DNA from 3 places in the Streptomyces sp. NPDC054770 genome. Region 2 is predicted to be linked to each of the others. Evidence: riboswitches for the same ligand, from Rfam matches in the RefSeq annotation. Region 2 holds a riboswitch; each other region holds the start of a gene.
What was found. Region 2 has a riboswitch for S-adenosylmethionine ahead of ACWGKQ_RS43720 (aminotransferase class V-fold PLP-dependent enzyme). Riboswitches for the same ligand answer to the same signal wherever they lie in the genome.
Positions count from the first base shown of each region.

Region 1 (5,368 bases), on a different contig from region 2:
TCGGGGTTCATCCGGGCGGTGTCGACGACCGCGGAGTCGTCCGGCGGGGTGGCCCTGATCGCCTCGGTCTTGGTCAGCGGGGCGACGGACTGGGTGAAGTACCCGATCAGCTTGTCCTCGTAGTACTTCGGGTCGAGCTGGCGGGTCTCCCGGATCGCGGCCCCGTAGTCGTACGACGTGTAGTTCTCCGGCATGCCCAGCCAGCCCCAGTTGGTGCCGCCGTACGTCATGTAGAAGCTCTGCGCGGTGGTGCCGACGGCGATGTTCTGTTTGTAGAAGACGTCGGCGAACTGGTCGTTGATCAGCTGGGCGCACTTGTCGTAGCCCGGTCCGCCCCAGGGATCGAAGGCGCCGCCCTGGAACTCCGGTGAGTACAGCGGTTTTCCGGCCGGGTGGTCGTAGCTGATGTCGGGGACGCCGTTCCACTTCGAGGGGTTCGAGCAGTTGAAGCCCTGCGGGTAGGAGTCCGGGCCGTCGACGTCGAGGGCGCCGGTGCCGGAGTTGAAGGTGCCGTTGTTGTTGCCGGTCAGCGGGACCGTGATGCCGTCGGCGCGGGCCTTGTCCTCCAGGTGCTGCATGTAGGAGCGGCCGGCGGCCGAGCCGTTGTAGTACTCGTTCTCGACCTGGTAGGCGATGACCGACCCGGTGCCGTTGGTCAGTTGGTGGCGGGCGATGATCCGATCGATCTGCGTCAGCCACTCGTCCGCGTACTTCAGGAACCGCGGGTCGTCGCTGCGGTTGTTGCCGGCCTTGGTGGTCAGCCAGCCGGGCAGGCCGCCGCTGTCGACCTCCGCGTTGATGTACGGCGCCGGGCGGGCGATGACGTAGAGCCCGGCCTCCTGGGCCATGTCGAGGAGCTTGTCGACGTCCCGCACCCCGGTGAAGTCGTACACACCGGGTTTCGGCGAGTGGTATCCCCAGTCGAAGTACAGCGAGGTGGAGTTGAATCCTGCGGCCTTCATCTTCTGGAAGATGTCGCGCCACAGGTCCTGGCTCGGCAGCCGGAAGTAGTGGAACTCGCCGGACCACAGGTAGGTGCGTTTGCCGTCGACGAGGAACGAGTAGCCGTCCAGACTCACCGTGTGCGTCTGCGGGGCGGCGGTGGCCGCGGCGGCGGACGCCTGCGTGCCGATGTCCTGCGCCGCGGCCGGCGCGATCACGCCCGCGGCCAGGGCGATGGTCGCCGCCGCCGCGAGAACGGGCCGCCACCACCGGCCGCCACCGGGTCTCGCAGCCTCTGAACCGATCCGATCACTCCGCACCGCGGCCTCCAGACCGACTGAGCAATCAACACCAAACAGACTCGGGCAAAGTCGAACAGTAAGGGGGTGCAAGGCTCAACACAATGGGGCGGAAGAACACCGTCGAGAAGGCAGAGGCGGCGCGTGACCCCCGCTGGACGAAACATCACTGACATAAAGTCACCTCCGTGTGCCCCTGGGCATGTTGACGCCGGGAGAACAGCCGATCTACGGTGAGCGCGAGCTACGAGTTCCGGTGATCAAGCCCTGGCTGGCCGGACGGCAACCCTCGACGCAGCGGGGTGCCCCAGGTGACGGCTCGGCGGATCTCTTCTTTCTGCAAGTGCGCTCACATCGGCCCCGAGGCGGGCCAGAACCCGGGAGGACGGCATGGCCAAGGCCCTGATGCTGTGTTCCCGGCTCCATGTCGACCTGCTGCTGGTGTCCAGCTGTCTGTGTCAGGGCTGATCCCGCCCTCCCCGGGTCGGCACATCTGCCGCTCGTCCGTGTGACCCGCTCCCCCCTGTTTCTCACGTGACCCTCGCACGCCATGGCGCAGCCTCGCGCCACGGCTGCCTCACGCACCCCTGATGCGGAAGTAGAGACTCCTGATGGCATTCCACACCGGTCCGACGCCGTCCAGACCCCTTCGCCCCGGCCTCGGCGCGATATCCCTCGGCACGGCGTTCCTGGTCGCGCTGACCGCCTGCACCAGCAGCAAGGACGGAAGCACCGCGAGCTCCGGCTCGGCGATCACCGTCGGTACCACCGACCAGGTCGCCAGCCTCGACCCGGCCGGGGCGTGGGACGCGGGCTCCGGCACCATCGAGAGCGAGGTCTACGCGACCCTGCTCAACCAGCAGAACGGCTCCGCGGACGTCTCCCCCGACCTGGCCACCGGGATCAGGCCGACCGGGCCCAAGGAGTACACGGTCACGCTGAAGAAGGGCCTGAAGTTCGCCAACGGGCATGAACTGACCTCCTCGGACGTCAAGTTCAGCTTCGACCGGGACCTGAAGATCGCCGACGAGAACGGCCCGTCGTCGCTGCTGTACAACCTCGCCTCGGTCGCCGCCCCGGACCCGACCACGGTCGTCTTCACCCTCAAGTCGGCCGACGACACGCTGTTCCCGCAGGTGCTGTCCACGGCCGCCGGCTACATCGTGGACGAGCAGGTGTTCCCCGCGGACAAGATCCTCGACGACAAGGCGATCGTCGCGGCCAAGCCGTGGAACGGGCCGTACGGCATCAAGAGCTACGACAAGAACTCACTGGTGTCCTTCACCGCCAACGCGGAGTACAAGGGGCAGCTGGGCGCGCCGAAGACCGAGAACATCCAGCTGAAGTACTACACGGACGCAAGCAATCTGAAGCTCGACGTCCAGCAGGGCACCATCGACGCCGTCTACCGCACGCTCACCACCGCCGACCTGGACGACCTCGGCAAGCAGAAGGACGTCAAGGTCCACACCGGCTCCGGCAACGGCATCCGCTACATCGTCTTCGACCTCGCCACCCAGCCCTACGGCACCAGGACGAAGAACGCCGACGCGAAGAAGGCCCTCGCCGTCCGGCAGGCGGTCGCGGACTCCGTCGACCGGTCCCAACTCGCCCAGCAGGTCTACAAGAACACCTACCAGCCGCTCTACAGCTCCGTCCCGGACGGCCTGACCGGCGCCACCCCCTCCTTCAAGTCGCTCTACGGCGACAAGAAGGGCGGCCCCGACAAGGCCGCCGCGGCGGCCCGGCTGAAGGCGGCGAAGGTGAGCACCCCGGTGACGCTCAACCTGCAGTACAACAGCGACCACTACGGGTCTTCCTCGGCCGACGAGTACGCGCTGGTCAAGACCCAGTTGGAGGCCACCGGGCTGTTCAAGGTGAACCTCCAGTCGACCGAGTGGACCCAGTACGGCAAGGACCGCGTCAAGCACCTCTACCCGCTGTACCAGCTCGGCTGGTACGCCGACTACCTCGACGCCGACAACTACCTCTCGCCCTTCTACTCGGCCAACAGCTGGGTCGCCAACGGCTACGACGACCCCGCCGTGCGTGCGCTGATCAAGAAGGAGGAGACCGAGACGGACGCCACGAAGCGGACCGGGCTCCTGAAGCAGGCGCAGGACAGGGCCGCCGCGCAGGTGCCGCTGCTGCCGCTGCTCCAGGGGTCCACCGCCATCGTCACCCGCAGCGACGTCAGCGGGGTGCCGGCCGAGCTGGACGCGAGGTACCAGTTCCGCTGGGCGGGACTCTCGAAAAAGTGAGCACTCTGACGCAGGAGACCCCCGGCGCCGTCGCCACCCCGGCCGACGGCGCCGCCGGGTACGGGTTCGCCCGATACCTGGTGGTCCGCTTCCTCCTCATCATCCCCACCGTGCTGATCCTGGTCAGTCTGGTCTTCTTCCTGATGCGGCTGACCGGCGACCCGATCAGCGCCGCCTTCGGCGACCGGCTCACCCCGGACCAGCTCCAGGCCAAGCTCCACCAGGCGGGCTACGACCGGCCGTTGCTCACCCAGTACCTGGACTACCTGCGCTCGCTGGCCACCGGCGACTTCGGCCGTACGGTCACCGACAACCAGCCGGTGACGCGTGTCCTCGGCACATACGGCGCCGCGACCGTCGAACTCGCCTGCTACGCACTCCTGGTGGCCCTGGTCATCGGCGTCCCGCTGGGCATGGTGGCGGCCGCCTACCGCGACCGGGCGCCCGACGTGGTCCTGCGCCTGTTCGCGATCCTGACCTACGCCACGCCCGTGTTCTTCGTGGGCCTGCTGCTGAAGCTGGTCTTCGCGATCTGGCTGGGCTGGCTGCCCGCGTCGGGCCGGGCGAGCACCGGTGTCCAGCTCTTCCTCCAGGACCAGACCAGCACGACCGGCGTGTACCTGGTCGACGCCCTGCGCAGCGGCGACGGCACGGCGATCACGGACGTGCTCCGGCATGCCGTGCTGCCCGGGGTGGCCCTGGGTCTGCTCGTGGCCGGCGTGCTGCTCCGGCTGGTGCGCACGAACCTGATCGGCACGCTCTCCGCCGAGTACGTCGAGGCCGCCCGCTCCCGGGGCGTGGCCCCGCTGCGCCTGGTCACCCGGCACGCCACCCGGCCCGCGCTGATCCCCGTCGTCACCGTGCTGGGGCTCCAGGTCGCCGGCCTGCTCGGCGGCGCGGTTCTCACCGAGACGACCTTCGAGTGGAAGGGCCTCGGCTACGAGCTCGCCCACTACCTGACGGTGCGTGACTTCCCGGCGGTGCAGGGCATCGTGGCCCTGTTCGCCGTCGTCGTGGCGGTGACCAACTTCCTCGTCGACGTCGTGGCCGCGCTGATCGACCCGCGAGTGAGGTACTGAGTCATGGCGCTGGTACTGGTACGACGGCTGCCGCTGCGGCTGCGGACGGGCGCGGGAGTACAGCGGGCCATGCTGCTCACCGGCCTGGTCCTGACCGTGCTGTTCGTCCTCACCGCACTGCTGGGACCGTTCCTCGCCCCGCACGGGTACGCCCAACTCCGTGACACTCACGGCCTGTTCGGCTCCCAGCAGCATCCGAGCGGCGCCCACCCGCTGGGCACGACCATCGCCGGGTACGACGTCCTGTCCCGGACGGTCTGGGGCGCGCGGACCGCGCTGCTGATCATCGTCGCCGCACTGCTGCTCTCGGTGGTGCCGGGCACCGTGCTCGGGCTGGTCTCCGGCTACCTCGGGGGCCGGCTGGACCGGCTCCTCGTGGGGCTGGCGGACGCGCTGTACGCCTTCCCGCCGCTGCTGCTCGCCATCCTCATGTCGATCGTGATCAGCGGTGGCCGGTCGAGTCTCGTCGGCGGTCTCGGGGCGGCCGCCTGCTCGGTCGCGGTGTCCTTCGTACCGCAGTACTTCCGGGTCGTACGGGCCGAGGTGATCCGGGTGAAGGCCGAGCCGTTCGTCGACGCGGCCCGGGTGATCGGCACCGGGCCGTGGCGCATCATGACCCGGCACGTGCTGCGCAACTCGGTGCGCACCCTCCCGCTGATCTTCACGATCAACGCCTCGGAGGCCATCCTCACCCTCGCCGGCCTCGGCTTCCTGGGCTTCGGCATCGAGCCCAACTCCGCCGCCGAGTGGGGTTACGACCTCAACCGCGCGGTCGCCGACGTCACTT
Region 1 is NZ_JBSHBL010000039.1:8,575-13,942, forward strand. Features, by position in the region: gene ACWGKQ_RS29505 (beta-galactosidase) at 1-1,262, opposite strand, end outside; SAM riboswitch class IV at 1,484-1,593, shown strand; gene ACWGKQ_RS29510 (ABC transporter substrate-binding protein) at 1,853-3,502, shown strand; gene ACWGKQ_RS29515 (ABC transporter permease) at 3,499-4,581, shown strand; gene ACWGKQ_RS29520 (ABC transporter permease) at 4,585-5,368, shown strand, end outside.
Region 1: it holds a riboswitch for S-adenosylmethionine, as region 2 does, so the genes downstream of both, ACWGKQ_RS29510 (ABC transporter substrate-binding protein) here and ACWGKQ_RS43720 (aminotransferase class V-fold PLP-dependent enzyme) in region 2, are expected to answer to the same signal.

Region 2 (5,368 bases):
GGTACGTCGACGATGAAGGCGGCCGCGGCGGTGATGGCGGCGAGGCCGGTCAGGCGCCTCGCGAGGGTCTCGTTCATGGGTGTGTCCCCCGGTTCCCGGTGTCGGATTCCTCGTCGGCCCGTTGCCGACTACCTGAATCCTGGCGTTCACGACGCTTCCCGTCGCTGGGCCTGGACACCGGACCCGGGGGTGGTCCTGCCGACACCCCCCCGCGGGTGGGTCAGCTCACCGCCGGGACACAGCGGCCGTCCTCCGTGCGGTACGACCACTTCGCGCCGTCGGTCACCAGTTCCCGCACCGCCGTCACGAAGCGCTCCACGTGCTCGTCCGGCGTGCCCGCGCCGAAGCTCACCCGGATGGCGTTCAGGGACTTCTCGCCCGGTGCCGCCTCCGGCGCCCCGCACTCGCCCTGGGTCTGCGGGTCGGAGCCCAGCAGGGTCCTGACCAGCGGGTGGGCACAGAAGAGGCCGTCGCGGACGCCGATGCCGTACTCGGCGGAGAGGGCGGCGGCGAAGTGGGAGCTGTTCCAGCCGTCGACCACGAAGCTGATCACTCCGACGCGCGGGGCGTCGTCGCCGAAGAGGGAGAGGACCCGGACCTCGGGAACCTCGGCCAGCCCGGCCCGCACCTTCTCGATCAGGTGCTGCTCGCGGGCGACCAGGGTGTCGAAGCCGGCCTCGGTGAGCGCCTTGCAGGCGGAGGCGATGGAGTAGGCGCCGATGACGTTCGGGGAGCCCGCCTCGTGCCGCGCCGCGCTCTCGTGCCACTCCACGGCCACTCCCCCGTCCTCCCGCCGGGTGACCTTGCGGCTGGCGCCGCCGCCCGCGAGGTAGGGCTCGGCGGCCTGCAGCCAGTCGGCGCGGCCGGCCAGGACGCCGGAGCCGAAGGGGGCGTAGAGCTTGTGGCCGGAGAAGGCGACCCAGTCGACGTCCAGGTCCCGGACGGACACGGGGTGGTGCGGGGCCAGCTGGGCGGCGTCCAGGACGATCCGGGCACCGTGCGCGTGCGCGGCGGCCGCCAGCTCCCGTACCGGCCACAGCTCGCCGGTGACGTTGGAGGCGCCGGTGACGCAGACCAGGGCCGGGCCGTAGGGGTCGCGGTCGGCGAGAGCACGCTCCAGGGTCTCGACGGCCTGCCGCGGGGTGCGGGGCGCGTTGAGGTAGGTGACCCGGGCGTCCTTCCAGGGGAGCAGGCTCGCGTGGTGCTCGGTCTCGAAGACGAAGACCTGGCAGTCGGCGGGGACGGCGGCGGCGAGCAGGTTGAGGGAGTCGGTGGTGGAGCGGGTGAAGATCAGCTGGTCGTCGGGGCGGCAGTCGAGGAACTCGGCGACGGTGTTCCGGGCGTTCTCGAAGAGGTCGGTCGACAGCTGGGAGAGGTAGCCGGCACCGCGGTGGACGCTGCCGTAGTAGGGCGCGTACGCCGCCACGTCGTCCCAGACCCGCTGGAGGGCGGGGGCGCTGGCCGCGTAGTCGAGGGCGGCGTAGGTGACCTCGCCGCCGGTGACGAGCGGGACGGTGACATCCCGGCCCAGAACGGGCAGTGGGGCACAAAGGGACTGGGCGGCGGCAGCGGTGGTGACAGACATGGCGAACTCCTGTGAGAGCTGAGCGAAATCGCCGGGCCGGACGGACGGTGCGTCGACGGCACGGGGAAAGGTGAAAGGGGTGTGCGGAGGCGGGGCTCGACGCCCTATCGCATTCGCTTGCTCACAGAGGACTCCCTCGACGACCAGGACCCCTGGGCTGTGCCTGCTCGAAGAAGCGTGAGGGGTCCGCGCTTGCCGTAGACCTCGCTGCCTACGACCTGGTCTTCACCCGGGGCACCCCGCCACGGACGGAGGGTTGCCGGACAGTCGGCCGGGGCCTCATGACTGTCACTCATGACCTGGGAAGAAACGTAAGTGAAGTGATCGCCGCCGCGCAACTCCTGTCCGGATGACGGAACACCGCCAGAAACCGACGCCGGCTCGGCACCGCCGGGAAGGCCGTGTGCGGTTGCGCGCCGTTGCGGCGGAAAATCACGACCGCCCAACGGAAGAGACCGGCAGAGGACGCGACGGAAAGAGGAAGCGGCGACGGCTCCCGCGCGAAGTGGGGCACCGCCGGGAAGGCCGGTGTTGTTGCTCGCCGTTGCGGCGGAGAAGAAGGTGATGCCGGTCCGAATTCATCGGCACCGACGCCGGACTCCTCTTTCCGCCGCAACGGCGATCGGCCACGACGGCGTAGTCCGGCGGTGCCGTACCGTGCCTGAGCCCGCCGACCGCGGCCCCTACCTGTTCGTCGCCGCCGCCCAGCGCTCCAGCGCCCGCTTGGCGGCGCCCGAGTCGATCGACTCCGCCGCCTTGGCCATGCCCGTCCGGAGCTGTTCGGCCAGGGTCCCCGTGCCGGGGTCAAGGGCCACCAGGGCCGCCGCCGAGTTCAGCAGGACCGCGTCCCGTACCGGGCCCGGCTCGCCGTCCAGGAGGCGGCGGGCGACCTCCGCGTTGTACGACGGGTCGCCGCCCCGCAGCGCCTCCACGGGGACCAGGTCGATGCCGGCGTCGCGGGGGTCGAAGGTCTCCTCCGTGACCTTGCCGTCGCGGACGATCCAGACGTGGGACGTGGCCGTCGTCGTGAGTTCGTCGAGGCCGTCGTCGCCGCGGAAGACCAGGGAGGAGTTGCCGCGTTCCGCGAAGACGCCCGCCACGACCGGGGCCATGCGCGGGTCCGCGACGCCCACGGCCTGGGCGCGCACCCGCGCGGGGTTGGTCAGCGGGCCGAGGATGTTGAAGACCGTGCGGATGCCCAGCTGGCCGCGCGCGGCGCCCGCGTAGCGCAGCGCCGGGTGGAACTTGATGGCGAAGCAGAAGGTGATGCCGGCCTCCTCGGCGACCTCGGCGACCCGCTGCGGGGTCAGGTCGAGGTTGACGCCGAGCTTCTCCAGGACGTCCGAGGCCCCGGACGCGGAGGAGGCCGCGCGGTTGCCGTGCTTGACGACCTTCGCCCCGGTGCCGGCCACCACCAGCGCCGACATCGTGGAGATGTTGACCGTCTTCGCGCCGTCCCCGCCGGTGCCGACGATGTCGACCGTGCGGCCCGGCACCTCGATGACGTTGGCGTGGTCGTACATCGTGCGGACGAGACCGTTGATCTCCTCGACCGTCTCGCCCTTCGCCCGCAGGGCGACGACGAAGCCCGCGATCTGGGCGTCGGTCGCCTGGCCGCGCATGATCTGGTCCATCGCCCAGGCGGTCGCGTCGGCGCTCTGGTCCTGGCCGTACAGCAGCGCGTTCAGTACCTCGGGCCAGGAACGGCCCGCCGCGATGTCGCCTCCAGCGGGGGTCACAGCGCTCATAAGGCCGCTCCTGATCGTCGTCATCGTCGTCGAATTCGCCGTACGCGAATTAACCGGTTTTCCCAGGGCCCACCCTATCCAGCTCCGGGCACCGCAAAGGGCCCCCGTCCGTACACCGGACGGGGGCCCTTCGGCTGTGGCGTGGCGACGCCTTCGATCAGTGGTGGCCGTGGCCGCTCGTGATCTCCTTGTACTCCTCGACGGTGGGCTTCGGGATCTGGTTGTCCTCGCCGTAGTAGGCGTTGCTCAGCTTGGCGCGGAGCTTCTCGGAGCCCTTGATCTTGCGCTCGACACCGTTCTCGTCGACCGCCGGGCCGACCTGGGCCGGCTCGTACTGGTGGTGCGCCGTGAGGGTGTGCAGCTGCTCCTGCGAGAGCGGCTCGTGGACCTCGATGAACTCACCGTGCGGCAGCCGCTTGATGATGCCGGTCTCGCGGCCGTGCAGCACCTTTTCGCGGTCGCGGCGCTGGAGGCCGAGGCAGATGCGCTTGGTCGCGATGAACGCGATCACGGGTCCGGCGAAGAAGAAGATCCGGACGAACCAGGTCACGTCGTTGATCGACAGGTGGAAGTGGGTGGCGATGAGGTCGTTGCCACCACCGATCAGGCCCACCATGTACACGGTCACCCAGGCGACACCGAACCCGGTACGGGTCGGGGCGTTGCGCGGGCGGTCCAGGATGTGGTGCTCGCTCTTGTCGCCGGTGACCCAGGACTCGATGAACGGGTAGAGCGCGATCGCGCCCAGCACGAGCCCGAACAGGACCAGTGGGATGAAGACGCCCAGGACCAGGGTGTGGCCCCAGAAGTTGATCTCCCAGCCGGGCATGTAGCGGATCAGACCCTCGGCGAAGCCCATGTACCAGTCGGGCTGGGCGCCGGTGGACACCTGGTCCGGACGGTAGGGGCCCATGGCCCAGATCGGGTTGATCTGGGTGGTCGCCGCGATGGCCGCGATGACACCGAAGACCAGGAAGAAGAAGCCTCCGGCCTTGGCCATGTAGACCGGCAGCAGCGGCATGCCGACGACGTTCTTCTCGGACTTTCCGGGACCCGCGAACTGCGTGTGCTTGTGGTAGAAGACCAGGATCAGGTGGCCCACCACCAGGCCGAGCATGATGCCCGGCAGCAGCAGGATGTGGATCGAGTAGAACCGGGCGACGAAGTCGTGGCCGGGGAACTGCCCGCCGAAGAGGAAGAACGAGATGTACGTGCCGACGATCGGCATGGACAGGATCGCGCCCTCGGTGAAGCGGACACCGGTGCCGGAGAGCAGGTCGTCCGGGAGCGAGTAACCGGTGAAGCCGGTGAACATGCCCAGGACGAACAGCAGGAAGCCGAACAGCCAGTTGATCTCACGCGGCTTGCGGAACGCGCCGGTGAAGAACACGCGCATCATGTGCACGAACATGCCGGCGAGGAAGATCAGCGCGGCCCAGTGGTGGATCTGCCGGATGAGCAGACCACCGCGCACGTCGAAGGAGATGTGCAGGGTCGAGTTGAACGCCTCGGACATCATCTGTCCCTGCAGCGGGACGTAGCTGCCGTGGTACACCACCTCGTTCATCGACGGGTGGAAGAACAGCGTCAGATACACACCCGTCAGGATGATGATGATGAAGCTGTACAGGCACACTTCGCCCAACATGAACGACCAGTGGTCGGGGAAGATCTTGCGCATGTTGGACTTGGCCAGGGAGTAGATCCCGAGCCGTCCGTCGGCCCAGTCGGCGACGCGCTCGCCGGCCGGTGCCTTCCCGCGCTCGCGGGACTCAGAGTTCTCGTTAGTGCTCATCCGCGCTCCCAGAAGGCAGGACCGACGGGCTCGTCGAAGTCGCCGAGCGCCTGGAGGTAGCCCTCCTCGCTCACGCCGATGCGCAGCTGCGGCAGGGCGTGGCCGGCCGGGCCGAAGATCACTCGGGCTCCGTCGGAGAGGTCGAAGGTGGACTGGTGGCACGGGCAGAGCACGTGGTGGGTCTGCTGCTCGTACAGCGAGATCGGGCAGCCCACGTGGGTGCAGATCTTCGAGTAGGCG
Region 2 is NZ_JBSHBL010000087.1:12,737-18,104, reverse strand. Features, by position in the region: gene ACWGKQ_RS43725 (hypothetical protein) at 1-77, opposite strand, end outside; gene ACWGKQ_RS43720 (aminotransferase class V-fold PLP-dependent enzyme) at 221-1,585, opposite strand; SAM riboswitch class IV at 1,769-1,885, opposite strand; gene trpD (anthranilate phosphoribosyltransferase) at 2,269-3,333, opposite strand; gene qcrB (cytochrome bc1 complex cytochrome b subunit) at 3,491-5,128, opposite strand; gene qcrA (cytochrome bc1 complex Rieske iron-sulfur subunit) at 5,125-5,368, opposite strand, start outside.

Region 3 (5,368 bases), on a different contig from region 2:
GCGGGCAGCAGCAGGGCGAGGAAGGCGGGGTACGTGGGCATGACCGCCGCCAGTGCCTCGAAGCCGCCGAACAGCAGCGCGCCGGCCACGACCGTCCGTACCCGGGGCGAGACACCGCGGGTCGCGGCGACCGTCCCGGCGACGGTGCCGACGGCCAGTGCGGTGTTCATGAGACCGAGTCCCCGGGAACCGACGTCGAAGACGCGCCCGGCGAACAGGGTCAGCGTGGTGGGGAAGTTGACCGCGAAGGTGGCGGTCAGGCCGAAGACGGTGAACACGCCGACGAGTTCGGGCCGGGCCGCCACATAGCGCAGCCCCTCCGCGCCCGCCCCGGTCCACGGCGGCCGGGAGACGGCGCGCGTCTCCCGGGCCGCCCGCGCCCGTGGCCGGATCGAAAGCAGACCCGCGAGGACGACGGTGAAGGACACCGCGTTGAGGGCGAAGACCCAGCCGGTGCCGATCGCCCCGATCAGCACACCGGCGATCGCCGGACCGATCAGGCGGGCGGCGTTCAGGGACAGGATGTTCAGACCCGCGGCCTTCGGGATCAGTGCCCGTCCGACCAGCTCGGTGACGAAGGACAGGCGTGCCGGGTTCTCCACCGTGAACACGCAGCCCAGTCCGAAGGACAGGACGTACAGCAGCCACAGCGCGGCATGGCCGGAGAACACGATGACCGTCAGGAGCAGTGCCTGGCCCGCGTACAGCGTCTGCGTCCACAGCAGCAGGGTCCGGCGGTCGTGGCGGTCGGCAAGGACCCCACCCCACAGGCCGAACAGCAGCACGGGGGCGAACTGCAGCCCGGCGACCCAGCCGAGCGCGGTTCCGCTGTGGGTGAGCGTCAGGACGAACCAGTCCAGCGCGACGCCCTGCATGGCGCTGCCGATGTTGGACACCAGGCCGGTGCTCCAGTAGATCCGGTAGTCACGGACCCGCAGCGCGGCGAACGCCCCTGTCGGAGCGGTGCTGTTGACGGCCATGCCTCTCTTTCCGGCAAGTCACGACGAGTTGGGACGCACAGGGGCGGGAACGGCCGCACGGCGACGGCGTGTGCGCGGCTGGAGAAGGGTGAAGGGAGCGCGAGTGGTCAGCGACAGGTCTGGTCGAACTGATCGGCGCGGCGGCCCGCCCAGAACGGGTCCAGCCGCACGGTGCGTGCCTGACCTGCGGTCTCCATGGCCGGATCAAAGCACACGGCACAAGGTGCGTCCACCATGCGTCCCGGCATTGACGTACGACAAAACCGGTCCGTACGATCGCCAACGGCATTGAGTGTCAGCGTCAAGCCCTGGCTCGTTGACCGGCAACCCTCCCACGCGGTGGGGTGCTCCAGGTGAAAGCCCGGCGGGGTCAGCGACGACTCCCGCAAGCGCGTGGCCCCGTGACCGGGGCCGGAGAAGGGAGGACCGGTATGCGGCACAGCGACGATCCGGCTGTCTCCCTCGCCGACGCCTCGGCGTACTCCCGGCTCTCGCGTCGGCGCCACATCGATCTGAAGCGCTCGACCAGCTGCCTCTGTCGGGTCTGACCGGCCCGGCTGCCGCCGGTTGACCCCCTGTCACCGGCCACGGCCCCTTCGCGCCGCCCTTCCCCCGCGCCACCGGTTCCCGGTGCCGTCTGCCTGCCACCCCCTTGTCTCTGCACAGCGCCACCCCGGCCGGTTCCGATCCGGCCGGGGCCGCACGCCCCTGCACGGCCGTGCCTCGCTGCCCCGTAGCCCGGCACCCCGTGCCGGGTGACACGAGTAGGAGAACTCCCTCCGTGACTGCACTCCCGGATTTCAGACCCTCCCGATGGGCGCCCCTGGCCGCGCTCCTGACCACCAGCGTCCTGCTGACCGCGTGCGGTTCGGGCGACGACGGCTCCGGCGGCAAAAGCGGCCCGGCGAAGTCCGGCGGCACCCTGACCTTCGCGGTGGGCTCCGACTCCGGCTGCGTGGATCCGCAGCAGGTCGCCAGCAACGAGACCATCTACTCGGTGCGCCAGATCGTGGACTCCCTGACCGACCAGGACCCGAAGACCGGCAAGATCGTGCCGTGGCTCGCCAAGAGCTGGGACATCAGCGCCGACGCGACGACGTTCACTTTCCACCTGCGCCCGGGGGTCACCTTCAGCGACGGGTCGAAGCTGACCGCGCAGGTGGTCAAGGACAACTTCGACGCGGTGCCGAACCTCGGCGCCCTGGGCACCCTCGCCGAGGGCTATCTGAGCGGCGTCAAGAGCACCACCGTGGTCGACCCGCTCACCGTCAAGGTGACCTTCAAGCAGCCCAACGCCCAGTTCCTGCAGGCGACTTCGACCCACTCGCTGGGCATCGAGTCCTCGGCGAGCGTCAAGAAGACCCCGCAGCAGAAGTGCAGCGACGGGGTGGTCGGGTCCGGGCCGTTCGTGCTCAAGCAGTACGTGCAGAACCAGTCGATCACCCTGGACAAGCGCACCGGATACGACTGGGGCTCCTCGCTGTGGTCGAAGAAGGGCGAGGCCTACCTGGACAAGCTGGTGTTCAAGGTCGTGCCCGAGGCCGGGGTGCGGGCCGGCAGCCTCCAGTCCGGGCAGGTGGACGTGATCAGCAGCGTCGGCAAGGCCAACGAGGCGGCGCTCAAGGGCGGCCAGGTCGCCCTGCAGAACCGGGCCAACCCCGGTGTGGTGTTCGGTCTGGGGCTGAACAACTCGCGGCCCCTGCTGAAGGACGCGAAGGTGCGCCAGGCGATCCTGGCCGCCGTCGACCGCAAGCAGATCGCCGACACCGTCTTCCCCACCGGCACCCAGCCGGCGACCAGCGTCCTGGCGCACACCACGCCCGACTACACCGACCTCTCCACTGACCTCGCCTTCGACGCGGCCAAGGCCAAGTCCCTGCTGGACGAGGCCGGTTGGCAGGCGAGCGGCGACGGCATCCGCACCAAAGCCGGCAAGAAGCTGAGCCTGACCATCACCTGGTTCCCCAACGCGGCCACCAACCAGCCCGCGCTGGAGCTGGTCCAGCAGCAGCTCAAGGCCGTCGGGATCGACGTGGTGCTCAAGCAGCTCCCGGTCACCCAGTTCGCCACCACGCTCCAGTCGGGTGACTTCGACGTGGTGTGGGGGAACGCGACCCGCGCCGACCCGGACATCCTGCGCAGCTCCTTCTCCACCCGGCTGGCCAACTTCTACCGCTTTCCCGCCAGTTCGCTGGACACGGCCCTTGCCGCGCAGGCCGCGACCCCGGACACCGCGAAGCGCAGACAACTGGTCGCCGAGGCACAGCGGTTGATCGTGCGGAACGCGTACAACGTGCCGGTGGTGGAGCTCCAGACCCAGCTCGGCGTCTCGAACAAGGTGCACGACCTGACATTCGACTCCGGCAGCCGCGTCCAGCTGCACGACACCTGGATCGGCTAGCGGATGCGCCGCTATGTGATCAAAAGGCTGGCGCAGGCGGTCGGAGTGCTGTGGGCGGCCTACACCGTGTCGTTCCTGGTCCTGGACTTCCTGCCCGGTGACCCGGTCTCCGCGATGGCCGGGGCCGGAATGGACTCGGGTCAGACGGATCCGGCCCAACTCGCCAGGCTGCGGCACGAGTACGGCTTCGACAAGCCGGTGCTGGTCCAGTACGCCGAGTATCTGGGCCGGGCGGTGCGCGGGGACTTCGGCGACGCCGTCTCCACGGGCCGCCCGGTGACCGCCACGCTGGCCGACGCGCTGCCGCAGACACTCCAGCTGACCGGTGCGGCGCTGCTGCTGGCGGTGCTCCTCGGCGGCGGGCTCGCGGTGGCGGCGACGTACACCTCGCGGCGGTGGCTGCGGCAACTGCTGCTGTCGCTGCCCCCGTTGGGGGTGTCGGTCCCGACGTTCTGGGTGGGACTGCTGCTGGTCGAGGCGTTCTCGTTCAAGCTGCACTGGTTCCCGGCGTTCGGCAACGACGGGCTGCGCGGCCTGGTGCTGCCGGCCCTGACACTGGCGGTGCCGACCGGCGCGCAGGTCGCCCAGGTGCTGGCCAAGAGCCTGCTGACCGCGCTGGACCAGGCCTATGTGGAGACCGCGCGGGCCAAGGGCGCCGGCCGGTGGCGGGTGCATCTGCGGCACGCGCTGCGGAACGCCTCGCTGCCCGCGCTGACGGTCGTCGGCCTGCTGGTCGGGCAGCTGATCGCCGGTTCGGTGGTGGTGGAGACGGTGTTCTCCCGCGACGGTCTGGGCCGGGTGACCGCGGAGGCGGTCACCACCCAGGACATCCCGCTGGTCCAGGGGGTGGTGGTGTTCGGCGCGCTGATCTTCGTGGCGACGAACCTGCTCGTCGACCTGGTCTATCCGCTGCTGGACCCGCGGATCGTGGTGGCCTCGGAGAGAAGGGCGAGCCTCGCATGAGTCAGAGCCTTGTCGACGACCAGGCCGAGGCCGCCCTCGGCCTCGCCCGGCCGGTCGGGGACGGAACGCCCGCGGAACCCGGCCGCCCCGCCGGGATCCGCCGGGTGCTCCGCTTCCTGCTGCGCCGCCCCGGTCTGCTGCTGTCCGCCGCCGTCATCGTGCTGGTGGTGCTGGCCGCCTTCTGGCCGGATCTGTTCACCTCGCAGGATCCGCTGAAGGGGGTGCCCTCCCAGAACTTCCGCGGCCCGAGCGGCAGTCACTGGTTCGGCACCGACGAACTGGGCCGCGATGTCTTCTCCCGCGTGGTCCACGGCGCCCAGCTCTCCCTCAAGGCCACGCTGATCGCGGTCCTGGTCGCGTTCGTGGTCGGCGGTCTGCTCGGCGTGGTCGCCGGGTTCGTGGGCCGCTGGGTGGACGACGTGCTGATGCGCTTCGTCGACGTGCTGCTGTCCATCCCCGCGCTGTTCCTGTCGCTGGCCCTGGTCACCGCGCTCGGGTACGGGACGGTGAAGGTGGCCGTCGCGGTCGGCATCGCCAGCGTCGCCTCCTTCGCCCGGGTGGCGCGGGCCGAGGTGCTGCGGGTGCGGCAGGCGGTGTTCGTCGAGGCGTCCCGCTCCTGCGGGGCCCGCTGGTACTCGGTGCTCGGCCGGCACGTCCTGCCCAACGCCGCGGGGCCGGTGATCGTGCTGGCCACCCTGGACTTCGGCTCCTCGATCCTGGCCGTGTCGGCGCTGAGCTTCCTCGGCTACGGCGCACCGCCGCCCGCCCCGGAGTGGGGCACGCTGATCTCCGACGGCCGCAACTACCTGGCCAACGCCTGGTGGCTGACCGCACTGCCCGGACTGGCGATCGCCGCGACCGTACTGGCCGCCAACCGCGTCGCGCGGGCGCTGGACGGCGAATGGGCGCGGCAGCGATGACCGACGACGCGCATGAGACCGGTGACGCACGCGGGAAACGCGACGCACGCGAGAACGGTGAGAACGTGACCACACCACTCCTGGAGATCCGCGGCCTGTCCGTG
Region 3 is NZ_JBSHBL010000039.1:34,244-39,611, forward strand. Features, by position in the region: gene ACWGKQ_RS29610 (MFS transporter) at 1-980, opposite strand, end outside; SAM riboswitch class IV at 1,265-1,378, shown strand; gene ACWGKQ_RS29615 (putative leader peptide) at 1,412-1,528, shown strand; gene ACWGKQ_RS29620 (ABC transporter substrate-binding protein) at 1,762-3,381, shown strand; gene ACWGKQ_RS29625 (ABC transporter permease) at 3,385-4,344, shown strand; gene ACWGKQ_RS29630 (ABC transporter permease) at 4,341-5,264, shown strand; gene ACWGKQ_RS29635 (dipeptide ABC transporter ATP-binding protein) at 5,261-5,368, shown strand, end outside.
Region 3: it holds a riboswitch for S-adenosylmethionine, as region 2 does, so the genes downstream of both, ACWGKQ_RS29615 (putative leader peptide) here and ACWGKQ_RS43720 (aminotransferase class V-fold PLP-dependent enzyme) in region 2, are expected to answer to the same signal.